DNA from 2 places in the Nonomuraea sp. NPDC003214 genome. Region 2 is predicted to be linked to the other one. Evidence: riboswitches for the same ligand, from Rfam matches in the RefSeq annotation. Region 2 holds a riboswitch; the other holds the start of a gene.

Region 1 (15,579 bases), on a different contig from region 2:
GGGCTCCTGCCCGCAGGGCAAGGGCTTCTGGTTCCCGCCGACGGTGCTGACGCCGGCGGTGACGGACCGGGCGTTCACCGAGGAGATCTTCGGCCCGGTGGTGTCGGTCGTCCCGTTCGCCGACGAGGCCGAGGCGGTGCGGATCGCCAACGACACCCGCTACGGCCTGAGCGGCTCCATCTGGACCCGCGACGTCGGCCGGGCGCTGCGCGTGGCCAGGGCCGTCGAGGCGGGCACACTGTCGGTGAACTCCAACTCGTCCGTACGCCACTGGACCCCGTTCGGCGGCTTCAAGCAGTCGGGGCTGGGCCGTGAGCTGGGCCCCGACGCCTTGACGGCCTTCACCGAGACCAAGAACGTCTTCATATCCACGGAGTAGCGCATGCAGCGTTTGCAGGACCGCGTCGCCGTCATCACCGGGGCGGGCAGCGGCATCGGCCTGGCCACCGCGCGCCGGTTCGCCCAGGAGGGCGCCCGCGTGGTGTGCGCCGACATCGACGAGGAGGCGGGCGTCAAGGCCGCGGCCGAGGTCGGCGGCCTGTTCGTCAAGGCGGACGTGACCAGTGAGGAGGACGTCGAGCGGCTGTTCCGCACGGCGTTCGAGACCTACGGCAGCGTGGACGTCGCGTTCAACAACGCGGGCATCTCGCCGCCGGACGACGACTCCATCCTGGAGACCGGCCTCGACGCCTGGCGGCGGGTCCAGGAGGTCAACCTGACCAGCGTCTACCTGTGCTGCAAGCACGCCCTGGAGTACATGCGCCGCCAGGGCAAGGGCTCGATCATCAACACGGCCTCGTTCGTCGCGGTGATGGGCTCGGCCACCTCGCAGATCTCCTACACCGCCTCCAAGGGCGGGGTGCTGTCGATGTCGCGCGAGCTCGGCGTCCAGTTCGCCCGCGAGGGCATCCGGGTCAACGCGCTGTGCCCGGGGCCGGTCAACACGCCGCTGCTCCAGGAGCTGTTCGCCAAGGACCCGGAGCGCGCCCAGCGCCGCCTGGTGCACGTGCCGATCGGGCGCTTCGCCGAGGCGTCGGAGATCGCGGCCGCGGTGGCGTTCCTGGCCAGCGACGACGCCTCGTTCATCACCGCGTCGCAGTTCCTGGTCGACGGCGGCATCTCCGGCGCGTACGTGACGCCGCTGTGAGCCGTCCGGTCATCGGCGTCACCTGCTACGTCGAGCCCGCGCGCTACACGGTGTGGGAGACGACGGCGGCGCTGCTGCCGTACGCGTACGTGGAGCAGGTCGTGCGGGCGGGCGGCCAGCCGGTCGTGCTGCCGCCCGCCGGCGCGCCCGCCGAGCTGGTCACGCGGCTGGACGGGCTGATCGTGGCAGGCGGCGGCGACATCGCCCCGGCGCGCTACGGCGCGCCACGGGACGAGCGGACAGGATACGTACGGGAGTTCCGCGACGAGGCGGAGTTCGCGCTGCTGCGGGCGGCGCTGGATGCCGGGCTGCCGTTCCTGGGCGTGTGCCGGGGGCTCCAGGTGCTGAACGTGGCGCTCGGCGGCACGCTCCACCAGCACCTGCCGGACGTCGTCGGGCACACCGGCCACTCCCCCGCGCCGGGCGCGTTCGGGTGGTCGCCGGTCCGGCCGGTGGCGGGCAGCCGGGTGGCGAAGGCGATCGGCGACGGCCCGGTGGACGTGCCGCACTACCACCACCAGGCCGTGGACCGCCTGGCGGCCGGGCTGGTGGTGACGGCCACGGCGGACGACGGCACGGTCGAGGCCGTCGAGCTGGACTCCCATCCGTTCGCCGTGGCGGTCCAGTGGCATCCGGAGGCGGCCGCGGGCTGCGAGCTGTTCGAGGCTCTGGTCGCGGCCTGTCCCTGATTGGGCCTTACTGGAAAGCTTCTTTACTTTTAAGCTCGAAGGCGTGGAACTCGAGGTGCGCCACCTCCGGGTGCTGTGCGCGATCGCCGACACCGGCAGCATTTCCCGCGCCGCCGGCGCCCTGGGGATGTCCCAGCCCGCCCTGGCCGCCCAGCTCCAGCGGATCGAACGGCGCCTCGGCGGCACGCTGTTCGAGCGCGGGCCGGACGGCGCGACGCCCACCCCGCTCGGCGCGTGGCTGCTGGTCAGGTCGCGGTCGCTGCTGCCCGCCTTCGAGGAACTGGAACGCGACACCCTGCGCCGCGCCGAGGCCGCCGGGCACGCCCGCATCCGGGTCGGCTGCGCGCCCACCCGGCTGGCGATCTACGTGGCCAAGAGCCTGCGCACGCTGCTCCCCGACGCCGACGTCAGTCTGCGCACCGAGCAGTCGCTGGACCCGCTGCCCGGCCTGCTGGCCGCCGAGCGGATCGAGCTGGCCACGCTGGACGACTACCCGGGGCACGAGCTGTCGCCGCCGCAGGGCGCGGTCTACGCGGTGGTCGCCACCGAGCCGCTGTTCGTGGGCCTGGCGCACGACCACCCGCTGGCCGCGCAGGAGGAGGTGGAGCTGGCCGACCTGGCGGACGCCGACTGGGCGCTGCCGCCGCTGATCGAGGCGGGCCCGCGCGAGCACTTCTGGGCCGCCTGCGCCGAACGCGGCTTCGAGCCCCGCATGTCCTACGGCGTCAACCTCGACGTGGCGCTCGACCTGATCTCCGAGGACCGGTGCGTCGGCCTCTTCCAGGCGACCGCGCCGCCCCGGGGCCGGGTCACGCTGCGCCCGCTGGCCGGGACCCCGCTGCGCTTCCGGCACCTGCTGGGCTGGTCGGCCCGCGGCCCGCTCGCCGCGACCGCGGCCGACCTGGTCCAGGCCGTGCGGAAGACGTACTGGGCGGAGTCGGTGCGGGCGCCCGCCTATCGGACCTGGTTGAAGCGCCACGGGCCACTCGATCATGGCCATAGCGTGACGTTATAGGAAAATGTTGGGTACCAGTTTTCGTACTGGCGGTGGCATGGTTTGAGTGACCCCAGCCGGCCGGGGCTCTTCCACTCCACACCCCCGTAGGAGCCAGAGAGTGAACCCCAGACTCAGGTTGGGGGCTGCCGCCACGCTCGCGTTAGCCCTGATCACCAGCACGCTCGCGGGCGCCACCAGCGCCCAGGCGATGCAGGTGGCCGATCCCCCCAGTCCGGACGAACGCCGCAACGCGCTCACCACCGCGACCAGCCTCATGCTCGCCGAGCCGGCGGCGCTCAAGGCGGCGGCGGAGGACGAGTTCACGCTCTCGTCCGCCGTCACCGGCGTGCGCGGCCTGCAGTTCCTCACCTACTCCCGGACCCACCAGGGCCTGCCCGTCTACGGCGGCGACGTCGTCGTGGGCACCGACGAGTCCGGCGCGGTCGTCAACACGGTCACCACCGGCCAGCGCGCCACCATCGACGTGAGCGTCAAGGCCCGCGTCACCGCGGCCGCCGCGGCCGTCGCCGCCAGGAAGCACCTCGGCACCGAGGCGGCCAGCGTCGCCACGCCGAAGCTCGTCGTGCACGCGGCCACCGCGACGCCGAAGCTCACCTGGGAGGTCGTCGTCACCGCCGCCGACCGCCCGAGCATCCTCCACGTGTTCGTGGACGCGCGCACCGGCAAGGTCGTCGACTCCTGGGACGAGGTCAGGGCGGGCACCGGCAACGGCCACCACGTCGGCACCGTCTCCATCGACACCACGCCGTCCTACACGATGCGCGACCCGAACCGTCCCGGCGTGCAGTGCGGCGGGCAGAACGGCCAGCCGTTCACCAAGACCACCGACACCTGGGGCAACGGCAGCGGCACCAACATGGAGACCGCCTGCGTGGACGCCCTCTACGGCGCCCAGAAGCAGTGGGACATGATGCGCGAGTGGCTCGGCCGCAACGGCGTCAACGGCCAGGGCGGCGGCTACCCGGCGCGCGTGGGCCTGTCGGCGGTCAACGCCTACTGGTACGGCTCCTACGCCAACTTCGGCCGCAACCAGGCCGGCAGCTCCCAGCTCACCTCCATCGACGTGGTCGCCCACGAGTTCGGGCACGGCGTCTTCCAGTTCTCCGGCGGCGGCGGCGCCGGCAGCGGCAACGAGGCCGGCGGCCTGAACGAGTCGACCGGCGACATCTTCGGCGCCCTGACCGAGGCGTACGCCAACAACGCCAGCGACCCGGCCGACTACCTGGTCGGCGAGAAGGTCAACCTGGCCGGCAACGGCCCGATCCGCAACATGTACAACCCGCAGGCGCTCAACCACCCCAACTGCTACAGCGCCCAGATCCCGAACACCGAGGTGCACGCCGCGGCCGGGCCCCAGAACCACTGGTTCTACCTGGTCGCCGAGGGCACCAACCCGGCGGGCAAGCCCGCCAGCACCCGCTGTGACGGCGGCGGCGCGATCACCGGCATCGGCATCCGCAAGGCCGGCGAGATCTTCATGACCGGCCTCAACGCCAAGACGCAGCCGTGGACGCACGCCAAGGCCCGCGTCGCCACGCTGAACGCCGCCAGGACGCTCTACACCGGCTGCGCCGAGTACAACGTGGTCAAGGCCGCGTGGGACGGCATCAACGTCCGCCCGCAGGCCGGAGAGCAGCCCTGCAACCAGGGCAACGAGTTCTCGATGACGCTGAACCCCGCCTCCGGCAGCACGCAGCCGGGCGGCACGGCCACCACGACCGTCAGCACGACCGTGACCAGCGGCTCCGCGCAGGCGATCACGCTGCGGGCGAGCGGGCTGCCCTCGGGTGTCAACGCCTCCTTCAGCCCGCCCACCATCCAGGCCGGCCAGAGCTCCACGCTCACGCTGACCACCTCCGCCAACAGCCCGCAGGGCGCCCACGCGATCACCGTGACGGCCGACGGCGCCGACGTGGACCGGACCGCGACCTACAACCTGCAGCTCGGCGAGGTCGCCGACGACTTCTCCGTCACCGTGACCCCGTCCTCGGCGTCGGTGCAGCCGGGCAGCTCCGCCACGACCACGCTGGCCACCCAGATCACCTCGGGCGACGCGCAGAGCGTCGCGCTGACGGCGAGCGGCGCGCCCGCCGGCGTCACCGTGACCTTCAGCCCGCAGACGATCAACTCCGGCCAGTCGTCCACGGTCACGGTCGCCACCACGGCGAGCGTCACGCCGGGCACGTACCCGATCACGCTGAACGCCGACGGCGCAAGCGTCGACCGCACGGCCACGTTCACCCTGACGGTGGGCAGTGACCAGGGCGGCGACGCCTGGGCTCCGTGGACCCCGTACGCGACCGGGGACGTCGTCACCCACCAGGGTTCCAGCTACCGATGCCTCCAGGCGCACACCAGCCTCCCCGGCTGGGAGCCGAACCTGGTGCCTGCTCTCTGGCAGCGGATCTGACCCCTCAAGACCGGGCGGCCACGCCGGGGTGGCCGCCCCCCTTTTCTCAGACAGGCGGGACACCGTGAAACTCACCATGGGCGCAGTCGCGACGCTCGCGCTGACGCTGACCTTCTTACAGCCGCAGACGGCCAACGCCGTCGCGGAGACCGCCCCGGACATCCCGATCTCCAACGTGACGGCGCATCTGGCCCAGTTCCAGCAGATCGCCAACGCCAACGGAGGCAATCGGGCCTCGGGCCGGCCGGGCTTCACCGCCTCGCTGAATTACATCAGGGGCAAGCTCGACGCGGCCGGGTACACCACCCGGGTGCAGAGCTTCAGCGGCGGCAGCAATCTGATCGCCGATTGGCGAGGCGGTCCGGCCGGCCCGGTTCTCATGCTCGGCGCGCACCTCGACGGCGTCAGCGCCGGAGCGGCCATCAACGACAACGCCTCGGGCTCCGGGGCGCTGCTGGAGGTCGCGCTCACGCTGGCCGCCAGGAACCCGACGCTCACCAAGCACGTGCGTTTCGGCTGGTGGGGCGCGGAGGAGCAGGGCCTCGTCGGCTCCCGCTACTACGTGCAGAACGGCGGCGCCCAGGGCGTCGAGGCGTACCTGAACTTCGACATGATCTCCTCCAGGAACGCCGGCTACTTCGTCTACGACGACGACGCCACGCTGCGGCAGGCGTTCACCGAGTACTTCACCTCGATCGGCGTCCAGCCGGACCCCGACCGCGAAGGTGACGGGCGCAGCGACCACGCCTCGTTCAAGAACGCCGGGGTGCGGGTCGGCGGCCTGGCCACCGGAGCGGGCGCGATCAAGACGGCGGCCCAGGCGGCCAAGTGGGGCGGCACCGCGAACGCGCCGTTCGACAGCTGCTACCACCGGGCGTGCGACACCTACCCGGCCAACGTCAACACCACCGCGCTCGACCGCAACACCGACGCCATCGCGCACGCGCTGTGGAAGCTCGCGGTCGGCTCGGAGAACCCGCCCGCCGACGACTACACGATCTCGGTGAACCCGGCGTCGGCGTCGGTCGACCCGGGCGGCACGGCCACCACGACCGTGAGCACCCAGGTCAGCTCCGGGCAGGCGCAGAGCGTCACGCTCTCGGCGAGCGGCGCGCCCGCCGGCGTCAGCGTCACGTTCAGCCCGGCGACGATCACCGCGGGCCAGTCGTCCACGGTCACGATCGCCACCACCGCCGGCACCGCGCCGGGCACCTACCCGATCAGCGTCAACGGCGACGGGGCGAGCGCCGACCGGTCGGCCTCGTTCTCGCTCACCGTGGCCGGCGACACGGGCGGCGGCACCTGGGCGGCGTACACCTCGTACGCGGCCGGGGACGTCGTCACCTACCAGGGCTCCAGCTACAGATGCCTGCAGGCGCACACCAGCCTGCCGGGCTGGGAGCCGACCAACGTGCCCGCGCTGTGGGCGCGCGTCTGATCCCTCCTGGACACCGCGTGCGGGCCGCCTCTGCCATGACCGGCCCGCACGCGGCCACCACCTAACCGACCGGCTTCAGGACGTCCTCCACCACGACGGCGTCCCCGTAGGCGGCCGCCAGGCGCTCGCGCTGCTCGGGGGTGGCCAGCCACATGGTCACCTCCACCCGGTTGCGCGTCTCGCTGGTGGCGGCCTCCAGCACGCCCTTCTCGTCCATGACCCGCTCCTGGATCCCGTAGAGCTCGGCCCGCGTCCGCTTCGCGCCGGTGACGCAGAGCGCGCCGCCCCACACCTCCCGGATCCACGCCTCCCGGCCTGACAGGCCGCCGGTGAAGGCCAGGTTCAGCACGACGTCGCGGGCGTGGTCCTCGCCCTCCTCCGGCGCATCCGGGTCGAGCCGGTCGATCCACGCGCCGGCGAACTCCTTGGCCGATCCGGCCCTGGCGATGGCCTCGTTCATGGCGTCCATCGTCGTCCTGGCCGGGTCGACCGGCTTCCAGCCACCCTCGGGGGCGGGGCACGGCGTCCCGATGCGGTCCGGCCGGTCCGCTCCTCCTTCGGACGGGCGCGGCGGCTCGGTGAGCGTGAGCCGCTCGCCGTCCCAGGTGCCGGTGACCACGTACAGGCCCCAGCGGGTGCTCGCGGCCGACTCGTGGCGGACCTCGCTCCAGTCCCAGCCCACCACGTCGGGGCCGCCGCACTGGGGCGGCATCGACTCCAGCAGCGCGCGGCACATCTGCGGGCCGTGCGTCCCGTCCTCCAGCACGGTCACCGTCGCCGTGTAGCGCGGGGGCGGCCCGGTGGGCCCGGTGGCGCCGGTGGGCCCGGCGGGCGCGGCGCCGCCCTGGGCGCCGCAGGCCGCCAGGCCCACCGCCAGCGCGAGGAACGCGGTCATCCGTCTCATACCTCTACGACGGGTACGGCGTCCGCCCGGTTCAGGGCGCGACAACACCGCCGTCACCCCACTAGGCTTGCGGACATCACCGACGAAACCGTGCGGGAGAGCGCCCTGACAGCCGGTCAGGGCCCCTGAAGGAGCAAGCCCTCCCCGCGAACCTCTCAAGGCAAAGGACCGCACGGCCGAGGTGACCTCTGGAAAGCAGGCCGGTAGGCCTCGCCGAAGGTGAAAGTCCGGCAAAACCCGGGCGAAGCTCTCAGGCATCGATGACAGAGGGGGAGGATGCTGGCATCCGACTCTGCCCTGAGGTGCGACCCATGTCCCGACCGACACCGCTGCGAGACGTCCACGAGGCTCTCGGCGCCACGCTCACCGACTTCGCCGGCTGGCTGATGCCGCTGCGCTACGGCAGCGAGTCCGCCGAGCACAACGCGGTCCGCCAGGCGGCCGGGCTGTTCGACCTCTCCCACATGGGCGAGATCTTCGTGACCGGCCCGCAGGCCGCCGAGGCGCTGGACTACGCGCTCGTGGGCCACCTGTCGGCGCTGGCGACGGGCCGGGCCCGCTACACCATGATCGTGGACGAGCGCGGCGGCGTGCTCGACGACCTCATCGTCTACCGGCTCGGGGACGAGGAGTTCATGGTCGTGGCCAACGCCTCCAACTACCCGAAGGTCGACGCGGAGCTGAAGAACCGCGCCAAGTCGTACGACGCGGTGGTCGAGGACCGCTCCGAGCAGTACGCGCTGATCGCGGTGCAGGGCCCGCGCGCGCAGGAGATCCTCGCCACGCTCACCGACGCCGACCTGGCCGGGCTCAAGTACTACGCCGGTCTGCCCGGCGTCGTCGACGGGCGCCAGGCGCTCATCGCCCGCACCGGCTACACCGGCGAGGACGGCTTCGAGCTGTTCGTGGCCAACGAGGACGCCGTGCCGCTCTGGCACGCCCTGACGTCGGCCGGGGCGCCGTACGGGATCAAGCCCGCCGGTCTGTCCAGCCGCGACACGCTCCGCCTGGAGGCGGGCATGCCCCTGTACGGCAACGAGTTGAGCGCGGAGCTGACCCCGTTCGACGCGGGGCTGGGCAGGGTGGTGAAATTCGACAAGCCGGGCGACTTCGTCGGCAGGTCGGCGCTGGAGGCGGTCAAGGACACCGCTCCCGCGCGCCGGCTCGTCGGCCTGGTCGCGCGGGGCCGCCGGGTGCCCCGTCACGGGTACCCGGTCACCAAGGACGGTGCCGTCGTCGGCGAGGTCACCAGCGGGGCGCCTTCCCAGACCCTGGGCAAGTGCATCGCGCTGGCGTACGTCGACACCGGGGTCAGTGAAGGTCTGGCCGTGGACATCCGGGGCAGCCAAGAACCCGTGGACCTGGTTGAGCTGCCCTTCTACAGGAGGAACAAGTGAGCAACATCCCTGACGACCTGAGCTACACCAAGGAGCACGAGTGGGTTGCCGGGATCGACGACGGGATCACCGTCACGATCGGCATCACGGCGTTCGCCGCCGAGGCTCTGGGTGACGTCGTCTTCGTGCAGCTCCCCGACGCCGGGTCGGTCATCGAGGCGGGCGACTCGGTCGGCGAGGTCGAGTCGACCAAGTCCGTGAGCGAGATCTACAGCCCGGTCGGCGGCGAGGTCGTCGAGATCAACCAGGCCCTGGTGGACGACCCGTCGCTGGCCAACAGCGACCCCTACGGCGACGGCTGGATGTTCCGGGTGCGCGTGGACGGCGACCCGAAGGACCTGCTGACGCCCGAGGAATACACCGCCCTCACCTCGGGCGACTCCTGACAGCACCGCCGGGGCCCGGTAGCGGGCCCCGGCCCTCCCGAAAGGCGCGTCAATGGCGATCAGCGTCTTCGACCTCTTCAAGGTCGGCATCGGCCCGTCCAGCTCCCACACGGGCGGCCCGATGGCGGCCGCGCACAAGTTCGCGCGCGGCCTGAACGACGACGGCCTGCTGGAGCGCACCGCGCGCGTCGAGGCCATCCTGTACGGCTCGCTCGGCCTCACCGGCAAGGGCCACGGCAGCGACAAGGCCGTCCTGCTCGGCCTGTCGGGCGAGAAGCCCGAGCTGGTGGACGTCGACAGCATCGACGAGCGGCTGGCCGCCATGCGCGGCTCCGGCACCGTCACGCTGTACGGGGTCCGCGAGATCCCCTTCGTCGTGGGCCAGGACCTCGTCTTCGAGCGGAAGATCTCGCTGCCCGAGCACCCGAACGGCATGCGCTTCACCGCGTTCGACGAGTCGGGCGCCAAGCTGCGGGAGAAGGTCTACTTCTCCGTCGGCGGCGGCTTCGTCGTGGACGAGAAGGCCACCGGGGCCGACCGCATCAAGCCCGACGACACCGTGCTCCCCTACCCGTTCACCACGGCGGAGGAGCTGCTCAAGCACTGCTCCAACACCGGCCTGTCGATCTCCGCGCTCATGCTGGAGAACGAGAAGGCGTTCGGCCGCTCCGAGGCCGAGATCCGCGCCGGGATCCTGCACCTGTGGCAGGTCATGTCCGACTGCGTCCAGCGGGGCATCTCGCAGGAGGGCGTGCTGCCCGGCGGCCTGAAGGTCAAGCGCCGGGCCAACCGCCTGCACCGGCGGCTGCAGACCGAGTCGGCCGAGCGCGACCCGCTCCAGGCGATGGACTGGGTCTCCCTGTTCGCGCTGGCCGTCAACGAGGAGAACGCGGCCGGCGGCCGCATCGTCACCGCCCCGACCAACGGCGCGGCCGGCATCATCCCCGCCGTGCTGACCTACTACTCCCGCTTCACCCCCAACGCCGACGACGAGGGCGTGGTCCGCTTCCTGCTCACGGCCGCCGCGATCGGCGTGCTGTTCAAGGAGAACGCCTCCATCTCCGGGGCCGAGGTCGGCTGCCAGGGCGAGGTGGGCTCGGCCTGCTCGATGGCCTCCGCCGGCCTCACCGAGGTGCTGGGCGGCACCCCGGAGCAGGTGGAGAACGCGGCCGAGATCGGCATCGAGCACAACCTGGGCCTGACCTGCGACCCCATCGGCGGGCTGGTGCAGATCCCGTGCATCGAGCGCAACGCGGTGGCCTCCATCAAGGCCATCACCGCCGCCCGCATCGCGCTGCGCGGCGACGGACGCCACCACGTGTCGCTGGACAAGGCCATCAAGACCATGCGCGACACCGGGCGCGACATGCTCGACAAGTACAAGGAGACCTCGCGCGGCGGCCTCGCGGTCAACGTCATCGAGTGCTGAACGCGCGGTGACCGGCGTGGTGACCGGCGCGGTCGTTCAGCTTCAGCGCCGGACGTGGATGCGGACGACGGCGCCGAGGTCGTCGTCGCGCACCTCGCGGCGGATGCGGCTGACGATCTCGCGGTCCAGCTTGGCCACGACCGCGCCGACGTCCGTGGCCGCCGGGCAGGTCAGGCCGATGCGCAGCCTGGCCCCCTCGCCGACGACCCGCACCCCGGCCCTGGCCAGGCCGTCCACGTCCTTGAGTCCCACGCAGAGCATCGCCGTCCCGGTGCCCGACCGGGAGCCGTAGCGCCCCCAGCCCAGGCTCAGCAGCAGCCAGCGCAGCGTGACCAGGGCGAGCACCAGCAGCACCAGCGCCACCACCCACAGCGCCCACGGCTGCTCGGCCAGCGCCCGCGCGGTGCGCTCCGGCAGCACCTTGGCCTTCGGCGGCAGCCCCGCCAGCTTGTCGTGGCCGCGCAGCCAGGCGTAGCCGCCCGCCACGAGCAGCACCGCGCCGACGACGGCCAGGCCGATCCGGTTGCCCGCGTACTGCCGCATCACAGCCCCCTCCTGCGCAGCCGCACCACGACCTCGCCCGCGGCCAGCGTGCCGACGCCCGCCAGGCGGTCGCCCACCGCGTTCCCGACCTGCCTGAGCATCGTGCCCGAGCTCTCCCCCTCGGTCACGACGGTGACCTCGATGCGCCGCCTGCGCAGCCGTACCTGGGCCCGGCGCACGCCGTCCACCTCCTGGGCGACGGCCCGCAGCGTACGGCGCAGGCCCGAGCGGGTGATGCCGATGACGATCAGCGGGTCGGTGGTCTCCACCGGGACCAGCCGGGAGCGGCCGGGCAGCAGCGCGAGCAGCAGCAGCACCGCGCCCGTGCCCGCGAGCGCCACCGCGACGGCGTCCAGCTCGCTCCAGGAGGAGGCGGACGCCAGCTCGGCGGCCTCGTTGACCGGCACCCAGCCGAGCGGCCGGCCCATCAGCGACGCCACCACCTCGGCGCAGGTCAGCCCGAGCGCGGCCGTCAGCACCAGGGCCACGGCCACCGCGGCGGGCGTGCGCGCGGGTCTGAGCACCCGGTTGGACCTGCGGAGCGGGGTGTCCTGCGCGGCGACGGCCGCACCGGGCAGGATCTGCTGGAGCGTGGTCATCACAACGACCAGAGGTACACGGGTCCCCGACCGGCTCGACCGCGCCCCCGCCGCCCGTTTGCAGGATCATTACGGGCCCGGCGATCAATGGGCGGATATGCCGTGGTTGCCCGCCGGGGGCACGCACCCCTGCCGTGTCCGTTTTACCTGGATTACGCTGCCGGTATGGATGACCGCCAGCGCTACGACCGGGCCACGGCCGCTCTTGAGCCGCCGTTCGCGATCCTCGACCTGGAGGCGCTGCGCGCCAACGCCCGCAGCCTGGTGCGGCGGGCGGCCGGCAAGCCGATCCGCGTCGCCACCAAGTCGGTGCGCTCGCGGGCGGTGCTGGAGCGGGTGCTGGCCCTGGACGGGTTCCGCGGGCTGATGGCCTTCACGCTGCCCGAGGCGCTGTGGCTGGCGGAGCAGGGGTTCGGCGACATCCTGGTGGCCTATCCGACGGCCGACCGGCGGGCGCTGGCCGCGCTGGCGGGCTCGGCGGAGGCCGCGGCGGCGATCACGCTGACGGTGGACTCGGCGGAGCACCTGGCGTTCATGGACCATGCGGTGGCGGGGGTCCACCCGCGCCACGAGATCCGGATATGTATGGACATCGACGCCGGATTTGTGGCCTTTGGTGGGAAATTTCGGGCGGGGGCGCTCCGCTCTCCCATCCGCGAGCCCGACCAGGCTGCCGACCTGGCCGCCGCCATCGCCAAACGCCCCGGCTACCGCCTGACCGGGCTGCTCGCGTACGAGGCCCAGATCGCCGGCGTCGGCGACGCCCCCCAGGCCCGCGCCGCGTACGCCCGGCTCGTCAAGGCCATGCAGACCCTGTCGGCCCGCGAGCTCGTCGTGCGCCGCGGCCGCATCGTCAACGCCGTGCGCCAGGTCGCCGACCTGGAGTTCGTCAACGGCGGCGGCACCGGCTCCATCGAGCGCACCGTACGCGAGAAGGCCGTCACCGAGGTCGCCGCCGGGTCCGGGCTCTTCCATCCCCGGCTGTTCGACTTCTACAGCCGCTTCAGCGGCCACCCCGCGGCCCTGTTCGCGCTCCCCGTCGTGCGGCGGCCCGCGCGCGACGTCGTCACCGTGCTCGGCGGCGGCTATCTCGCCTCCGGCGCCCCCGGCCCCAGCCGCCTGCCGCAGCCCTACCTGCCCGCCGGCCTGCGCTACGCGCCCGACGAGGGCGCGGGCGAGGTGCAGACCCCGCTCATCGGCGCGCCCGCCGAGGACCTGCGCACCGGCGACCGCGTCTGGTTCCGGCACGCGAAGTCGGGCGAGCTGTGCGAACGCTTCGACGCCCTCCACCTCGTCGAGGGCGACACGCTCACCGAGACCGTCCCCACCTACAGAGGCGAGGGCCGCACCTTCCTCTAGAGGCCCCAAAAAGACGGGTCAGCGGCGGCGACGCCGGAGCCCCCAGGAACGGGTCAGCGGCGGCGACGCCGGCGCCACAGGACCACCGCCGCGCCGATCACCAGCGCCGCGCCCACGCCGATCAGCACCGGCGCCAGGCTCGGCGCCTCGTCGTCCCACAGCCGGTCGGGGTCGTCACCGAACTCCACCGGCCGGGGCGACATCCCCAGCGCGTCGCTCACCGAAGCCGCGAGGCTCCCCGCCCGGGACTTCACATCCGCCACCGTGCGCTCGGCCACACGCTTCGGGCTCACCCGGTCGGCGATCGCGTCGACCGTCTGCGCCAGCTCCGCCCGCGTCCGCGCGATGCGCCGCTCCAGCTCATCGGGATCGGTGTCAGCCATGACTCTCCTCTCGGCCGCGCTCCTGCCCGTGCCCTCACATGTCCTGATCAGTCTGTCAGGTCCGCACGCCGTACGGCACGGCGGGCGGCCAGGTAGGTTTTCCTGGAGAAACTCCTGGAGGACCCATGACCGAGACCAGGCTCGCCCCCGGCGACGCCGCCCCCGAGTTCGCGCTGCCCGCCGCCGGCGGCGACGAGATCTCCCTCGACGCCTACAGAGGCAAGCGGGTGATCCTCTATTTCTACCCCGCCGCGATGACTCCCGGGTGCACGAAGCAGGCGTGCGACTTCCGCGACAGCCTCGCCCAGCTCACCGCCGACGGCTTCGTCGTCCTCGGCGTGTCGAAGGACAAGCCGGAGAAGCTCGCCAAGTTCGCCGAACGCGACGCGCTGACCTTCCCGCTCCTGTCCGACCCGGGGCTGGAAATCCACAAGGCGTACGGCGCGTACGGCACCAAGAAGCTCTACGGCAAGGAAGTCGTGGGCGTCATCCGCTCCACGTTCGTCATCGACGCCGACGGCAAGATCGAGCAGGCCCTCTACAACGTGAAGGCCACCGGGCACGTGGCGAGCCTGAAGAAGAAGCTCGGCCTCTCCTGACCACTCCCCGCGGGCTCCGATCCGGGAGCCCGCTCGGGGCGAATTGACACGCACCGCGCCTTGTCCGTGCCGGTAGGTGACGTGGCACCGGTGCGTGGCCGGAGCGCTAAACTATTCACGGCCCGCCTTTGGCGGGATTGCGCGGGCGTGGCGAAATCAGGCATACGCGGCAGGTTTAGGTCCTGTTGGTGGAGACACTGTGGGGGTTCGAGTCCCCCCGCCCGCACATCAATGACACCGTCCGGCAATTGGCCGATATGTGTTCGCCCGGAAATGCGATGCGCCGAAACCCGGCCGGTTATTCGGCACGGCGGCACCCCGAAATACGGACGCGAACGAAATGGCGTCAGCCGACCAGATTCGCGGGCCGCTCGCCCCGGGCGAATTGGGCGAGCTGGTCGGCCGCGACCTGCCACGAGCGTTCGTCCGCCTGCGGCACCGTGCCCGCGACGTGCGGGGTGATGATGACGCCCGGCGTGTGCCACAGCGGGTGGTCGCCGGGCAGCGGCTCGGGGTCGGTGACGTCGAGGACGGCGCGCAGCCGCCCGGAGCGGGTCTCGCCGAGCAGCGCGTCGGTGTCGACGACGGGGCCGCGGGCGGCGTTGACGAGGACGGCGCCGTCGCGCATGCGGCCGAGGAACCGCTTGTCGGCCAGGTGGTGGGTGTCCGGGGTGTGCGGGAGCATGAGCGCCACCACGTCGTGGGCGGGCAGCAGGCCCGGCAGGTCGTCCAGGGCACGCACGCCGTCACGGGCGCGGCGGGCCACCATCGTGACGCGGGCGCCGAACGGCTCCAGCCGGACGCGGAGCTGCGTGCCGAGGTCACCGGCGCCGAGCACGAGCACGCGCTTGCCCGCCAGCGACTCGGCCATGCGGGGACGCCAGCGGGCGGCGGCCTGGTCGGCGGCGAAGCCCGGCAGGTCCCTGTAGAGGGACAGGAGGGCGGCGACGGCCCATTCGGCGACCGCCGCGCCGTGGGCGCCCCGGGCGCTGGACAGGGCGACGTGGGCGGGCAGGCGGCCCTGCCACTGGTCGGTGCCGGCGCTGAGCGTCTGGACGAGGCGCAGCCCGGGCAGCTCGCCGATCAGGGCCAGCACGCGGTCGACCGGGCGCGAGGGCACGACCATCGCGCGGGCCTCGGCGGCTCCCGGCGGCAACGGGGCCCCGACGTCGTACAGGAGGGGCCGCAGGCCGGTGACGGCGGACAGGGCCGCGCGGCCGCGCTCTTCGGGCACCAGGACGACGAGGTCCTGCGGACGGTTGTGGTGCGCTGACATGC
Region 2 (15,579 bases):
CGACCGAGTGACGGAGGGGCCGGAGATGGGCCGAGAGGACGTGGAGCTGCGGCGGGCGCTGGAGTTCGTGCGGGGGTTCGCGCGGCGGCGGGCGCCGCGGGTCGTGGACGTGCCCGGCGGGTTCGCGGTGCTCGACGACCGCTACCCGGGCTCGTACGACGACAACAAGCTCGTCGTGTGGGCCGGTGACGACCCCGGCGCGGTGCTGGAGGCGGCGGAGCGGGTGCTCGGCGGGAGGGAGCACCGGCAGGTCAACGTGGACGACGACGCGCTCGGCGCGGCCTTCGCGCCCGCGTTCGCGGCGGCCGGGTACGAGCACGAGGAGAACCTCGTGATGGTCTTCCGCGGCGCCCCGCCGGCCGGGCCGCCCGAGGCCGAGCGCCTGGAGGTGGCCGAGCTGCTGCCGGTGGTGCGGGAGGGCTGGCGCGCGACCCTGCCGGAGGCGTCCGAGGAGGTCGTCGACGGGCTGGCGCGGCGGATCGAGACCCGGCTGCGGGGCGCCGACCGGGTGGGGTTCCGGGGCGTACGGGCGGCGGACGGCGGCCTGGCCGCGTACGCCGACCTGTACGCGCAGGATGGCGTCGCGCAGATCGAGAGCCTGGTCACCCTGGCCCGGCACCGGGGCAACGGCCACGCCCGCGCCCTCATGCGCTCGCTGCTGGCCGAGACGGCGGAGGCTGACCTGGTCTTCCTGCTGGCCGACGCCGCCGACTGGCCCAAGGACTTCTACGCCCGCCTCGGCTTCGAGACGGCCGGGCGCACGCACTCCTTCCTGAAGACCCCGTAGCGGCACCCCTGAGCCCGGAACGCCCCTCCGGCACCCCGTACCCTGTCGCCCCCTGAGCCGCCGAGCGAGCGGTCCGCCGGGGGGTGGCCGTGAGGTGGGGAATCGGGGGATGCCGCCGTCCCGCCCCCGAGAAACCCCGAGGTGCCCCCGGCGGGCCGTCCGGCCGTTCGCCAGGGGTGGCCGTGAGGTGGGGAATCGGGGGATGCCGCCGCCCCGCCCCCGAGAACCCTGAGGCGCCCCGGCGGGCCGTCCGGCCGTCTGCCGGGGGCGACCCTGAGGTGGGATCGGGGGATGCGGCCGCCCCACCCCCTGTCGGCCCTGAGCCGCCGTCCGGCCGTCTGCCGGGGGTGACCCTGAGGTGGGGAATCGGGGGATCGGGGGCCGCTGGGCAGGAAGTTTGACGCAGTAGGGTCTGGGGCGTGAGTGAAACTTCCGCCGAGGACCGAATCTGGACGGTTCCGAACCTGCTGAGCTTCCTGCGCCTCCTCGGCGTGCCCGTGTTCCTCTGGCTGGTTCTGGGCCCGAAGGCGGACGGGTGGGCCATCGCGATCCTGGCGGTGGCCGGCTTCACCGACTGGCTCGACGGCAAGATCGCCCGGGCGTTCAACCAGACCAGCAAGCTGGGCCGGATCATCGACCCGGCGGCCGACAAGCTCTACGTGTTCGCGACGATCCTGGCGCTGCTCGTGCGGGAGGTCATCCCGTGGTGGCTGGCGGCCGTGATCCTGGCACGGGAACTCTTCGTCGCGTGTTTCATCCCCGTACTTCGCAAACATGGCTATAAGGCACTTCAAGTGCATTTTCTGGGCAAGGCAGCCATGTTCAACCTCATGTACGCCTTCCCTCTGCTCTTCCTTGCCTCCCATGACGGGTGGTATGCCGATATAACCCGCATTGTCGGGTGGGCGTTCGCGCTCTGGGGAACGGGCCTGTACTGGTGGGCAGGCGTGTTGTATGTGATACAGGTGCGCCGGCTCGTAACCGCGACCACGAAGGAGTGATCGGGTGAAGGCGGTCGTCATGGCGGGCGGTGAGGGCACCCGGTTGCGTCCGATGACGGCCAACCAGCCCAAACCCCTGCTTCCCGTGGTCAACCGCCCGATCATGGAGCACGTCCTGCGGCTGCTCAAGCGGCACGGCGTCACCGAGACCGTGGTGACGGTGCAGTTCCTGGCGGCGCTCGTGCGCAACTACTTCGGCGACGGCGACGAGCTCGGGATGAGCCTCCAGTACGCCACCGAGGACGTGCCGCTCGGCACGGCGGGCAGCGTGAAGAACGCCGCTGCCCGGTTACATGACGATCGTTTCCTGGTCATCTCCGGCGACGCCCTGACGGATATCGACTTATCCGACATGGTCCGCTTTCATCGCGAAAATTCGGCACTTGTCACCATCGGCTTGAAGCGCGTCCCGAACCCCCTCGAGTTCGGCATCATCATCGTCGACGAGTCCGGCCGGGTGCAGCGCTTCCTGGAGAAGCCCACCTGGGGCCAGGTCTTCTCCGACACCGTCAACACCGGCGTCTACGTCATGGAGCCCGAGGTCCTGGCGCACGTGGCCGCCGGCGAGCCCGTCGACTGGTCGGGCGACGTCTTCCCCCGCCTCCTGGAGCGCGGCGCCCCCATCTACGGCTACGTGGCCGCCGGCTACTGGGAGGACGTCGGCACCCACGAGAGCTACCTCAAGGCCCACGCCGACGCCCTGACCGGCAAGGTCAGGCTGGACATCGGCGGCTTCGAGGTCTCGCCCGGCGTCTGGGTGGCCGCCTCCGCCTCCGTCGAGCCCGACGCCGTGCTCAAGGGCCCGCTGTTCATCGGCGAGTACGCCAAGGTCGAGGCGGGCGCCGAACTGCGCGAGTACACGGTCCTGGGCAACAACGCGGTGGTGCGCGAGGGCGCGTTCCTGCACCGGGCGATCGTGCACGACAACGTCTACCTCGGCCCCGGCACCCACCTGCGCGGCTGCGTGATCGGCAAGAGCACCGACGTGATGAGCGGCGCCCGGATCGAGGAGAACGCGGTCGTCGGCGACGAGTGCGTCATCGAGCCCGAGGCGTACGTCTCCAGCGGGGTGCGGGTCTACCCGTTCAAGACCATCGAGGCGGGCGCGGTCGTCAACACGAGCGTCATCTGGGAGTCGCGCGGCCAGCGCAGCCTGTTCGGGCCGCGCGGCGTCAGCGGCCTGGTCAACGTGGAGATCACCCCCGAGCTGTGCGTACGGCTGGCCAGCGCGTACGCGACCACGCTGAGCAAGGGCGCGAACGTCGTCACCTCGCGCGACTCCTCGCTGGCCGCGCGGGCGCTGAAGCGGGCGGTGATCGGCGCGCTGACCGCCAGCGCCATCAACGTGCTGGACCTGGAGGCCGCCCCCCTGCCCGTGGCCCGCTTCCACGCCACCCGGGGCACGGCGGCGGGCGGCATCGCGATCCGCACGACGGCCGGCGACCCGCAGAGCGTCGACATCGTCATCATGGACGACCGGGGCGCCGACCTGCCCCCGGCCGCGCAGCGCAAGCTGGAGCGGGTCTTCTCCCGGCAGGAGTTCCGCCGCGCCTTCCCCGGCGAGATCGCCGAGCTCACCTACCCGGCCAGGGCCGTCGAGGACTACGCGCACGAGCTGCTGCGCCGGGTGGACATGACGGGCGTACGGGACATGAAGGTGGTCGTCGACTGCGCGGGCGGCACCTCGTCGCTGGTGCTGCCCCGGCTGCTGGGCCGGGCCGGGATCGAGGTGCTGACGGTCAACGCCGTCCTGGACGACCTGTCGCCCACGGAGACGATCGCCGAGCGCCGCCGTGACCTGCAACGCCTCTCCGAGCTCGTCAGCTCCTCCAGGGCGGCCTTCGGGGTCCGCTTCGACCCCGTGGGGGAGCGCATCGCGCTGGTCGACGAGATGGGCCAGCTCATCGGCGAGGAGCGGGCCCTGCTCGTGGTGCTCGACCTGGTGGCCGCCGAGCGGCGCGGCGGGCGGGTGGCGCTGCCCGTCACCACCACCCGCGTCGCCGAGCAGGTGTGCCGCTTCCACGGCGTCGAGGTGGAGTGGACCTCGACCGCCGTGGACGCCCTCACCTCGGCCGCCGCCGGGCCCGGCATGATCTTCGCGGCCGACGGCCGGGGCGGCTTCGTGGTGCCGGAGTTCAGCCCGGCGCTCGACGGCCTGGCCGTGTTCATGCGCCTGCTCGGCCTGGTCGCGCGCACCCGGCTCTCGCTCAGCCAGATCGACGCCCGCATCCCCGAGGTCAACCTGCTCAGGCGGGCGATCCCGACGCAGTGGGCGGTCAAGGGCGCGGTCATGCGCTCGGTCATCGAGGCCGCCGAGGCCGCCCGCGACGGCCACCGCGTCGACACCACCGACGGCGTGCGGGTGGCGGGGGAGGACGGGAGCTGGGTGCTCATCCTGCCCGCGGCCACCGAACCGGTCACCCACCTGTGGGCCGAGGCGGCAGACGTCGACACCGCGCAGCTCCTCCTGGAGCGCTGGGCGCGCGTGGTGGAGCGGGCAAGCACCTGATCCCGGTGATTTGTCGGGATGGCGGGCAAGATCGTAATGTTGGAAAGGCGCGGCGGCATGGACCTTCGGGCGGGGGCGGCGGTAACTTTGTCAGCGTCCAGCCTGTCGTCCAGCGCCCCGCCTTGACCTTTGCCGCTGATCAGCGTAAGTTGCGGCATTCGCAAAATCTTGAGAGCGAAGCGAGGCGCGCCCCGAGCACCGTTGCCGCGTCTTCGCGGTAGGAGGCCGAGCCGATCGATGCCGAGCGTCTACTGCACGCAGTGCGGGCACGCCAACCCCGAGGATGCCCGTTTCTGTTCCCGTTGTGGGTCACCGTTGACCAGACCCGAGGTCTCAGGGGATACCACATCGACGATCTCCGTCGCGGGAATAGAGGCGTACGAGGCAGAGACCGGTGACATGCTGCTGGCCGAGCGGGCGCTGGTCGAGCAGCTTCCGCCCGGCACGGCGCTGCTGACCGTGACCAGGGGGCCCAACCAGGGCAGCCGTTTCAAACTCGACAAGGACCTCACCACCACCGGCCGCCATCCGGAGAGTGACATCTTCCTCGACGACATCACGGTCTCGCGCCGCCACGTCGAGTTCTACCGCCATCGCGGCGGCCAGTTCTCGGTGCGCGACGTGGGCAGCCTCAACGGCACCTACGTCAACCGCGAGCGCATCGAGGAGGTTCCGCTCCATTCGGGCGACGAGGTGCAGATCGGCAAGTTCCGGCTCCTGTTCCTGATGCGGACACCCGCCGGCACATGAGTTCGCAGGCGGCACGCTCGCACATGAGCATCGGGGAGGTGCTCGCCCTGCTGCAGGGCGAGTTCCCCGACGTCACCGTCTCCAAGATCCGGTTCCTGGAGGGCGAGGGGCTCATCGAGCCCGAGCGCACCCCGTCCGGCTTCCGCAAGTTCACCCACCTGCACGTCGAGCAGCTGCGCTACATCCTCACCGAGCAGCGCGACCACTACCTGCCGCTGCGGGTGATCAAGGACAAGATGGCGGAGGGCTTCGGCCGCCCGCGCGCCCTCCAGGACAAGCAGGAGGTCCGGCTCAGCCGCGCCGAGCTGCTGGAGGCCGCCGGGATCGACGAGGAGACGCTCACCGAGCTGGAGGACTACGGCCTGCTCGCGCCCAAGGCCAGGCGCTACGACGAGGACGCGCTGAAGGTGGCCCGCAGCGTCGGCGCGCTGGCCAGGTTCGGCCTGCACGCCCGCCATCTGCGGGCGGTCCGGGCGGCGGCCGAGCGCGAGGCGGGGCTGGTGGAGCAGACGGTGGCGCCGATCCTGAAACGCCGGGCGCCCGGCGCGATCGGGGAGGCCGACGAGACGGCCAGGGAGCTGTCGGCTCTGCTGCTCGACCTGCACGCGGCGCTGCTGCGCACGGGTGTGCGGAGCGTTCTGGGGCGATGAGCGGCCCGCGGGACATTCAGGGCTCGCCGGGTGTTACGTTGAATTGCAGAAGCGGACCAGCGATGACCTGTGCCGGGTCACCGGCCAGTCGAATATGGAGCAGCCCGTGTTGCAGATGGAGGTCGTGGGCGTTCGCGTAGAAATGCCTACAAATCAACCGATCGTCTTGCTCAAGGAGGCACACGGGGAGCGGTTCCTGCCGATCTGGATCGGCATGACCGAAGCGACGGCCATCGCCCTGGCCCAGGCGGAGGAGCCTCCCCCGCGGCCGCTCACCCATGACCTGTTCCGGGACGTGCTGAGCGCGCTCGGCGTGGGCCTGCGCGCGGTCAACATCGTCGCGCTGCGTGACGGCATCTTCTTCGCCGACCTCGTGTTCTCCAACGGGGTGGAGGTGAGCGCCCGGCCGTCCGACTCGATCGCGCTCGCCCTGCGCACCGGGGCGCGCATCTTCGCCAGCGAGGAGGTGGTCCAGGAGGCCGGCGTGATCATCCCGGACGACCAGGAGGACGAGGTGGAGAAGTTCAGGGAGTTCCTTGACACGATCTCTCCCGAGGACTTCGGCAGGGCGGGGTAGGTATTTCAGTGCATTTACGCTTCACGACGCGCCGAGCCGGATCGTTGACTGAGCATGGTCACGGTCCTACGGTGCAAGTGAAACCCGCGGTCGCCTTTTACGAACCCCCAGATCAGGCCGCGGGATGAGAGAAAGCCGGAGGTCCGCGTGGCGGTCAGCAGCGGCGAGGGAAAGACGGCCGGCCAGGAAGATCCGGTGCGGCGCGAGAGCGCGCGGCAGCGTGCCGGGGAGCAGGGTCTGCTCTTCGACGAGCAGCCCGCCACGCTTCCCGACGACATCGGATACCGCGGGCCGACGGCCTGCGCGGCGGCCGGCATCACCTACAGGCAGCTTGACTACTGGGCGCGCACCGGACTGGTGGAGCCCACGATAAGAGCCGCCCAGGGCTCGGGATCGCAGCGGCTCTACAGCTTCCGCGACATCCTGGTCCTCAAGGTCGTCAAGCGGTTGCTCGACACGGGAGTCTCCCTCCAGCAGATCCGCACCGCCGTGCAGCATCTGCGTGACCGCGGGGTCGCCGACCTCGCGCAGATCACGCTGATGAGCGACGGGGTCAGCGTCTACGAGTGCACCTCGGCCGACGAGGTGATCGACCTGCTCCAGGGCGGTCAGGGCGTGTTCGGCATCGCGCTCGGCCGGGTCTGGCGCGAGGTCGAGGGCTCCCTCGCGGAGCTGCCGGGGGAACGCGCGGCGGTCGCGGACACCGTCCCGGCCGACCATCCCGCTGACGAGCTGGCCCGGCGGCGCCGCGCACGGCGCACAGGGTGACCACGACGCACAGGTGACCGCGACCTACGGGTGAGCGCGGAGCACGGGGCGACGGGGAACACCGGGTGACGGGAATCACCGGGTGACGGGAATCACCGGGTGACGGGAATCACCGGGTGACGGGAATCACCGGGTGACGGGAATCACCGGGTGACGGGGAGCGACTCTCCCGGCGTGCGCATCAGGCCGCCTGCGGTGGGGTTGCCGGACAAGGCGTAGTAATCTGGGACATGCTGTCGACCCCGTGCGGGAGAGACCCCGGCTGGCCCGGGGCGCCGAAGGAGCAACCCTCCCCGGAATCTCTCAGGCATCCCGTACCGCTCGGGTGAGGCAACTCTGGAAAGCAGGTGCGCCCGCCAGGCGCGCTTCACCGACGGTGCAAGCCCTGCCGGGGCGAAGCTCTCAGGTCGCGATGACTAGCGCGCGGTGACAGAGGGGGAGATCCGGCATTCGCCCGCGCCCAGCGCCGGTCTCCAAAGCCTCGGGAGGCATCTCCATGACAGATCTGTCAGCACCGCCGTTCTCGGCCCGGCACATCGGCCCGTCCGCGGCCGAGCAGCAGCGCATGCTCGAGGCCGTCGGCTTCGAATCGGTGGCGGACCTGGTCGCCGTCGCCGTCCCCGAGTCCATCAGGGCCAAGGACCGGCTCAAGCTGCCCGCCGCCGCGAGCGAGACCGAGGCGATCGCCGAGCTGCGCGCCCTGGCCGGCCGCAACCGCGTCCTCACCTCGATGATCGGCCTGGGCTACCACGACACGGTCACGCCCGCCGTCATCCGCCGCAACCTGCTGGAGAACCCGGGCTGGTACACCGCCTACACGCCCTACCAGCCGGAGATCTCGCAGGGCCGCCTGGAGGCGCTGCTCAACTTCCAGACCGTGGTGTCCGACCTCACCGGCCTCCCCGTCGCGGGCGCGTCCCTGCTGGACGAGGCCACCGCCGCGGCCGAGGCCATGACGCTGGCCCGGCGCGCCGGCAAGGCGAAGAGCGACGTGTTCGTCGTCGACGCCGACGCCCTCCCGCAGACCAAGGCGGTGCTGGCCACCCGCGCCGAGCCGCTCGGCATCACGCTCGTGGAGAGCGACCTGGAGGGCGAGCTGCCCGAGTGCTTCGGCGTGCTCGTGCAATACCCCGGCGCCTCCGGCCGGCTGTGCGACTTCCGCGCCGTGGCCGGGCGGGCGCACGAGGCGGGCGCGCTCGTCGTGGCCGCCGCCGACCTGCTCGCGCTCACGCTGCTCGCCGCCCCCGGCGAGCTCGGCGCCGACATCGCGATCGGCTCCTCGCAGCGGTTCGGCGTGCCGTTCGGCTTCGGCGGCCCGCACGCCGCCTACATGTCCGTACGCGACGGGCTGCAGCGGCAGATGCCCGGCCGCCTCGTCGGGGTGTCGGTCGACGCCGACGGCGACCCCGCCTACCGGCTGGCCCTGCAGACCCGCGAGCAGCACATCCGCCGCGAGAAGGCCACCAGCAACATCTGCACCGCCCAGGTGCTCCTCGCCGTGATCGCCGGCATGTACGCCGTCTACCACGGCCCCGACGGGCTGCGCCGCATCGCCGCCCGCGTCCACCGCCACGCCGCCACCCTGGCCGAGGGGCTGCGCCGGGGCGGCGTCGAGGTGGTGCACGGCGAGTTCTTCGACACCGTGCTCGCCCGCGTGCCCGGCCGCGCCGCCGAGGTCGTCGCCGCCGCCGCCGAGCGCGGCGTCAACCTGTGGCAGGCCGGTGACGACCACGTCTCGATCTCCTGCGACGAGAAGACCGGCGCCGCCGAGCTGGCCGCCGTCTGGGCGGCGTTCGGCGTCGAGCCCGCCGGGGAGGCCGCCGACGCGCTGCCCGCCGCCCTGCTGCGCGAGTCCGACTACCTGACCCACACGGTCTTCCACGAGCACCGCTCCGAGACCGCGATGCTGCGCTACCTGCGCAAGCTCCAGGACAAGGACATCGCGCTCGACCGCTCCATGATCCCGCTCGGCTCCTGCACGATGAAGCTGAACGCGACCACCGAGATGGAGCCCATCACCTGGCCCGAGTTCGCCGCGATCCACCCGTACGCGCCCGAGGCCCAGGCCGCCGGCTACCGCGAGCTGATCGAGACGCTGGAGGGCTGGCTGGCCGAGGTCACCGGCTACGACGCCGTCTCCATCCAGCCGAACGCCGGCTCCCAGGGCGAGTTCGCCGGGCTGCTGGCCATCCGCGCCTACCACCGGGCCAACGGCGACACCGAGCGCGACGTCTGCCTCATCCCGTCCTCGGCGCACGGCACCAACGCCGCCAGCGCCGTCATGGCCGGCATGCGGGTCGTCGTCGTGGCCTGCGACGACGACGGCAACGTCGACCTCGCCGACCTCGACGCCAAGATCGGCAAGCACCGCGACCGGCTCGCCGCGATCATGGTCACCTACCCGTCCACGCACGGCGTGTACGAGGAGAGCATCACCGAGGTGTGCGCCAAGGTGCACGAGGCCGGCGGCCAGGTGTACGTCGACGGCGCCAACCTCAACGCGCTCGTCGGCCTGGCCAAGCCGGGCGAGTTCGGCGCCGACGTGTCCCACCTCAACCTGCACAAGACGTTCTGCATCCCGCACGGCGGCGGCGGCCCCGGCGTCGGCCCCGTCGCGGTACGCGGCCACCTGGCCGCCTACCTGCCCGGCCACCCGCTGCGCGACGGCAGCGCCGTCGGCCCCGTCTCCGCCGCCCCGTACGGCTCGGCCGGCATCCTGCCGATCTCGTGGGCCTACGTCCGGATGATGGGCGCCGAGGGCCTGACCGCCGCCACCGAGCAGGCCATCCTGTCGGCCAACTACCTGGCCAGGCGGCTCGCCCCGCACTACCCCGTCCTCTACACCGGGCGCGGCGGGCTGGTGGCCCACGAGTGCATCGTGGACCTGCGCCAGATCACCAAGGAGACCGGCGTCACCGTCGACGACGTGGCCAAGCGCCTCATCGACTACGGCTTCCACGCGCCGACCATGTCGTTCCCCGTCGCGGGCACGCTCATGATCGAGCCGACCGAGAGCGAGGACCTGAACGAGCTCGACCGGTTCGTCGACGCGATGATCGCCATCCGCGGCGAGATCGCCAAGGTGGCGTCCGGCGACTACGACAAGTCGGACAACCCTCTGCGCAACGCCCCGCATACCGCCGAGGCGGTCACCGCGGACGAGTGGCCGCACCCCTACACCCGGACCGAGGCCGCCTACCCGGTGCCCTCGCTGCGCGACGGCAAGTACTGGGTGCCGGTGCGCCGCATCGACCAGGCGTACGGGGACCGCAACCTGGTGTGCTCGTGCCCGCCGCTGGAGGCGTACGAGGACTGACCGGACCGTTCGGCCGCCCGGAGGACCCCGCCCGCGCAGGGCGGGGTTCTCCGCTTTCCAGGCCGGCTGGGTCAAGTGAGCAGACATGATCGTCAGAAGTGGTTAAGCTCGGTGCGATCGCCGCGCGAAGGAGCTCTCTTGACGTCCTCAGAGCTGCAGACCCCGCCCCTCGACACCGCTCGCCGGCTGGCCGAGCACGGTGACCTCGACGGCGCGGCGGCCATTCTCGCCGACCTCGCCGCCGCCGACGGGCCCGACGCCGCGCAGGCCGCCGTGGGGCTCGCCGTCGTCCTCGACGAGGCGGGCGACGTCGAGGGCGCCCGCGCCGCCGCCCGCGCCGCGCTCGCCACCGGCCACCCCGAGTTCGCCGCCCAGGCGGCCTGCCACCTGGCCCAGGGCTTCGAACGCGAGGGCCGCCTCGGCCAGGCCCGGGGCGCCTGGCAGGCCGTCCTCGGCGTCGGGACGCCCGCGTACGTGCCGCTGGCCCACCTGGCGCTCGCCCGGCTCGCCCTCGACGCCGACGACCCCGACGAGGCCGAGTCCGCCCTGCGCGCCGCCCTCGACACGGCGGGACCCGCCGACGGTGAGCCGCGCGCCGGGGACGCCCCTGAGGGTGCGACCGGCGTGCGCATGCACGCCGTCCAGCAGCTCGCCGACCTGCTCATCGAGCGCGGTGACCCGGGGGAGGCCGCCGACCTGCTGCTCGACGCCCTCCGCGACGCCTCCGGTGACGACGCCGCCCGGCTGCGCGTCCAGCTCGGCATCGCCCACCTGGAGCTCGCGTGCGCCGAGTTCGCGGGCGCGGTCGAGGACGGTGGCGAGGCACAGACGAGCGCGCTGGCCATCGAGCTGCTGGCCCGCACGCTGCCGCTGCGCGGCCGGGCCGACGACGCCGACCACGTGTGGGCGTACGGCCTGGACCACGAGGACGAGACGCTCGCCTCCGAGGTCCGCCTCCGCTACGACCGCTGACCCCGCCCGCACCCACCGCGACCGGCAACGGCGACGCACGGCAGCGGTCGGCGGGCCGCCACGGGGCGGTCCCGGCATCCGGCAGCCACGAGGGAGCGGCAGCGCCTCGTGCGGCAGGCGGCCGGGCTTCTGGGGGTGGCTACGTCCCGCAGCGGCGGGTGGCTGGGGCGGTCCCGTCTGGCAGGGCCACGGGGGACGGGGTTAGGGGCGGCGGATGATGGCCGCCGCGGCGGCGACGTTGATGACGACGATGGCGATCCAGGTGATCAGCAGGCCCGCGATGCCCGCGCTGCCGGCCGCGATCGCCGTCAGGGGGATGCCGATGCCCATCGAGCCCAGCGCGACGGGGATGATGCCGGTGCCGCTGGACTTGTGCTTGGGCGGCTTGCGCGGGGCGACGCCCTGATATTGCAGCTCGGCGGCGACGCGGGCGGCGATCGTCGCGTCGATGCGCTCGACCAGCGAGTCGACCAGCGCGGCTTCGTATTCGGGCCCGAGGTCGCGGCGGGCGTCGAGCGTCGCCTGAAGATCTTCGCGCATGGGACTCGTCTCTCGCATGCTGGCCATCCTGCACTCCGAGCGGCGCGCCGTCATCAGACCTGAGAGCCATCTTCGCCTCATCCCCAGGTACGGTGCTGCCATGGAGATCATGACGGCGCGGGGCCCGGCGCGCGTCGAGATCGACGAGGCGGAGCGCGCCCGGGTGCTGCTGGTGCTGACGCACGGGTCGGCCGGGGGAGTCGACGCGCCCGACCTGCTGGCGGTCCGGGACGCGGCGCTGGGGGTGCGGGCGCACGTGGCCCGGGTGACGCAGGCGTTCCGGGTGGCGGGGGCGCGGGCGCCGGGGTCGGCGGAGCGGCAGGACGAGGCGTGGCTGACCGTGCTGGGGGAGCTGCGGGCGCGCTGGCCGGAGCTGCCGCTGGTGCAGGGCGGGCGGAGCAACGGCGCGCGGGTGGCGTGCCGGACCGCGAAGGCGGCGGGGGCGGCGGCCGTGGTGGCGCTGGCGTTCCCGTTGCACCCGCCGGGCAGGCCGGAGCGTTCCAGGGCGGAGGAGCTGCGCGGCGCCGGGGTCGACGTGCTGGTGGTGAACGGGGACCGGGATCCGTTCGGGGTGCCGGAGGCGGCGGACGCGGCGCGGCTGGTGGTGCTGCCCGGGGAGGGGCACGACCTGAAGAAGCACCCCGCCCGGGTGGGTGAGGTGGTGGCCGACTGGGTGAAGCTCTACTGGAAGTAGCCGGGGCCCCGGCCCGTGAGGGGCCGGTGGCCGCATGAGGAGCGTGCGGTCAGGCCGCGCCGACCATGGGTTCGGGCCGGTGCGGGGCGATGGCGGTGCCGCCAGGAAGAAGCTCCCCGGTGTCCTCGAACAGGACGACGCCGTTGCAGAGGAGGCTCCACCCCTGCTCGGGGTGGCAGGCCAGGGTGCGTGCGGCCTCGCGGTCGGGCGCCTCGGCAGACGGACAGGCCGGGTCGTGCGGGCACATCGGCGTGCCTCCGATATCTCGTGGGTGGCTCCCGGTGGGGGCGGGAGCGGCTCGGGTATTCGTTTCCAGCAAGTGTGCGACGTATGTCACATGTTCCGACATAGTCCGTTAGGACGGTTGGAGGAGGATGCACTTTGCCGTGTGACCTTCGACACAGCGTGCCTTATGCAGGATAACGGTCCAAGCGAGACACGCACACTACGTTTCCAAGCCTCGGAGCAATGCGTCGAGACCGCGCTCGAAGTCGGCGTCGGCCCGTTCGTCGCGCCGGATCCACTCGTCCGCCTCGGGGTCGGCCCAGCCCGACTGCTGCACCTCGACCGCCACGCTGCCGAACACGAACGCCCGCAACGACCGTACGGCGTCGGCCGCGTCGGGCAGGCCCGCGTCGGCGAGCTGGGAGATCTGCTCACCGATGGCCACGGCGGTGCCGCCCTTGGGCGGCTTGGTGAGCGCCAGGGCCAGCACGCCCGGGTGGTCGCGCAGGACCTCCCGGCTGGCCCGGCACCACGCCCTGGCGGTCTCCTGCCAGGTGCCGGCGGGCTCCACCTGGACGGCGGTGACGTGCTCGGCCAGCGCGTCCATCAGCGCCTCCTTGCCGCGGGGCAGGTGGTGGTAGATGGCCATCGCCTCGACCTCCAGGGCGTCGCCCAGGCGGCGCATGGTGAGCCTGCGCAGGCCCTGGGTGTCGGCGATGTGCAGCGCGGCCTCGATGATCCGCTCGCGCGAGAGGGGGACGGGTGGTCGCTTGGCGGGCATGGAGATCATCTTACTATGTAAAGGCCGCCTGCCGGGGGACGTCCGGTTGCCGGGCGTGGCGCCGGACGGCGTACGCTTGTCGCTGGTAAGAGCCGACAGTGATGTCGATAGTGCTGACGACAGTGGTGAAGGGCAGAGTTCGATGGCGTTTTTCCGTCCGCGGGTCAGCCGCGAGGCCGAGGTCCGCTTCCACGCGGATGTGGAGATCTCCAAGAGCTACCCCGCGCTGCTCGACAAGGCCCGTGAGGCCGAGAGCACGCTGCGCGACCTGCGGGCCGCCGACGCCGACGACGTCGAGCTGATGGCCGCCGGGATCGCGTTCGACCAGGCGCTGACCGAGGCGCTGCGCGCGGCCGAGGCGGGCCAGCGGGCGACGTTCGGCGTCAAGGCCTACGACGACCGGATCGCCCGCCGCAAGGCCAAGGCGACGCCGGCCGGGGCCATGTGGACGGCCGAGGTGGAGCGGCTGCGCACGCTGCGCGAGAACAACCGCATGTGGGGCATCCCGCGCGTCCCCCGCCCGGTCCCGGCCGTCCGCTGACGCTTCCGCGGACATGAGAAAGCCCCGGCCGGGTGGCCGGGGCTTTCCTGGTGGGCAGCCGGGTCAGCTGGCCCAGTCGAGCAGCGGGCGCGTGTTGCTGGGGTGGCGCAGCTTCGACAGCGACTCCTTCTCCAGCTGCCGGATGCGCTCCCGGGTCAGGCCCATGTGCTTGCCGATCTCGTCGAGCGTGTGCGGCTTGCCGTCCACCAGGCCGAACCGCAGCGCCATGATCTTCGCCTCGCGCGGCGACAGGTTCTGCAGCACGCCCCGGAGCTGGTCGCCCAGGAGCTGGCGGTCGACGATCTCCGACGCCTCCGGCGAGTCGACGTCCTCGATGAGGTCGCCGATCGTGGTCTCGCCGTCCTCGCCGATGGTCGCGTTCAGCGAGATCGGCTGGCGGCTGGTGCGCAGCAGTTCCTCGATCTGGTCGGGCGTCTTGTCCAGCTCGACGGCCAGCTCCTCCGGCGTGGGCTCGCGGCCCAGCCGCTGGTGCATGTCACGCTCGATGCGCGACAGCTTGGAGAGCATCTCCAGGACGTGCACGGGCAGCCGGATGGTGCGGGCGGAGTCGGCGAAGCCACGCTGGATGGCCTGCCGGATCCACCACATGGCGTAGGTGGAGAACTTGAAGCCCTTGGTGTAGTCGAACTTCTCCACGGCCCTGATGAGGCCCAGGTTGCCCTCCTGGACGACGTCCAGCAGGGACATGCCGCGGTCGGTGTACTTCTTGGCCACGGACACGACCAGCCGGAGGTTGGCCTCCAGCATGTGGTCCTTGGCGGCCTTGCCGTCCTCGACCACCATGAGCAGGTCGTCGCGGGCGGCGGGGGACAGGTCCTCGCCGATCTCCAGCTTGTACTCGGCGTACAGCCCGGCCTCGATGCGGCGGGCCAGGTCGACCTCCTGCGCGGCGGTGAGCAGCGTGCGGCGGCCGATCGACTTGAGGTAGGTGTGCACCGAGTCGCCCATGACCGACTGGTTGTCGTCCAAGTCGAGGGGCTCGCTCTCCAGCTCGGCCTCCTCGGCCTGCAGGACCAGCTCGTCGGGCGCGTCCTCGTCGCCGGTTTTTGCGTTGGCGGCCCCGGAGTCGGTAGTCTCGGGACTCGAAGCCTTCTTCCTGGTGGAGCGCTTGGCGGCGGGCTTCCTGGCGGTCTTCCGGGCCTGGGCGGGCGCCTTGGCGGGCGGCTCGTCACCGGCGGCCAGGCTCACCCCGGCGTCGGTCAGCTCGCGCAGGATCGACCTGCCCTCGGCGGGGCTGATGCCCGCGTGGGCGAACGCGTCACGCAGGTCCGCGAGAGAGAGGTGACCCTGGGCTCGCCCTCGGTCAATCAGCTGCTCGAGGGTTGCGGGTGGGGTCGCCACGGCGGTTCGGGGCATGAGGACACCTCCTCCAACGGAGTGGAAGCGATTCTGGGCGTTTTGGGTGGGGCGGCCCGGCTCCGGCCGCACGACTCACCAGTATCAATAA

Evidence for each region. Region 2 has a riboswitch for glycine ahead of gcvP (aminomethyl-transferring glycine dehydrogenase). Riboswitches for the same ligand answer to the same signal wherever they lie in the genome.
Region 1: another riboswitch for glycine. It lies ahead of gcvT (glycine cleavage system aminomethyltransferase GcvT); the one in region 2 lies ahead of gcvP (aminomethyl-transferring glycine dehydrogenase).

What each region holds. Positions count from the first base shown of each region.
Region 1 is NZ_JBSFSX010000001.1:171,678-187,256, forward strand. It holds gene ACWDXC_RS00790 (aldehyde dehydrogenase family protein) at 1-379, shown strand, start outside; gene ACWDXC_RS00795 (3-oxoacyl-ACP reductase) at 383-1,147, shown strand; gene ACWDXC_RS00800 (gamma-glutamyl-gamma-aminobutyrate hydrolase family protein) at 1,144-1,836, shown strand; gene ACWDXC_RS00805 (LysR family transcriptional regulator) at 1,880-2,851, shown strand; gene ACWDXC_RS00810 (M4 family metallopeptidase) at 2,952-5,264, shown strand; gene ACWDXC_RS00815 (M28 family peptidase) at 5,341-6,702, shown strand; gene ACWDXC_RS00820 (hypothetical protein) at 6,764-7,597, opposite strand; glycine riboswitch at 7,690-7,787, shown strand; glycine riboswitch at 7,788-7,883, shown strand; gene gcvT (glycine cleavage system aminomethyltransferase GcvT) at 7,918-9,003, shown strand; gene gcvH (glycine cleavage system protein GcvH) at 9,000-9,389, shown strand; gene ACWDXC_RS00835 (L-serine ammonia-lyase) at 9,442-10,818, shown strand; gene ACWDXC_RS00840 (hypothetical protein) at 10,861-11,364, opposite strand; gene ACWDXC_RS00845 (DUF6286 domain-containing protein) at 11,361-11,960, opposite strand; gene ACWDXC_RS00850 (amino acid deaminase/aldolase) at 12,126-13,319, shown strand; gene ACWDXC_RS00855 (DUF3618 domain-containing protein) at 13,373-13,702, opposite strand; gene bcp (thioredoxin-dependent thiol peroxidase) at 13,828-14,301, shown strand; tRNA gene ACWDXC_RS00865 (tRNA-Leu) at 14,443-14,527, shown strand; gene ACWDXC_RS00870 (2-hydroxyacid dehydrogenase) at 14,648-15,577, opposite strand.
Region 2 is NZ_JBSFSX010000006.1:271,216-286,794, reverse strand. It holds gene ACWDXC_RS20415 (GNAT family N-acetyltransferase) at 26-787, shown strand; gene ACWDXC_RS20410 (CDP-alcohol phosphatidyltransferase family protein) at 1,207-1,788, shown strand; gene ACWDXC_RS20405 (mannose-1-phosphate guanyltransferase) at 1,793-4,297, shown strand; gene ACWDXC_RS20400 (FHA domain-containing protein) at 4,535-5,047, shown strand; gene ftsR (transcriptional regulator FtsR) at 5,071-5,697, shown strand; gene ACWDXC_RS20390 (bifunctional nuclease family protein) at 5,804-6,274, shown strand; gene ACWDXC_RS20385 (MerR family transcriptional regulator) at 6,422-7,042, shown strand; glycine riboswitch at 7,280-7,372, shown strand; gene gcvP (aminomethyl-transferring glycine dehydrogenase) at 7,539-10,358, shown strand; gene ACWDXC_RS20375 (tetratricopeptide repeat protein) at 10,497-11,330, shown strand; gene ACWDXC_RS20370 (hypothetical protein) at 11,532-11,888, opposite strand; gene ACWDXC_RS20365 (alpha/beta hydrolase family protein) at 11,971-12,564, shown strand; gene ACWDXC_RS20360 (DUF5999 family protein) at 12,614-12,811, opposite strand; gene ACWDXC_RS20355 (TetR/AcrR family transcriptional regulator C-terminal domain-containing protein) at 13,010-13,570, opposite strand; gene ACWDXC_RS20350 (hypothetical protein) at 13,713-14,111, shown strand; gene ACWDXC_RS20345 (RNA polymerase sigma factor) at 14,175-15,488, opposite strand.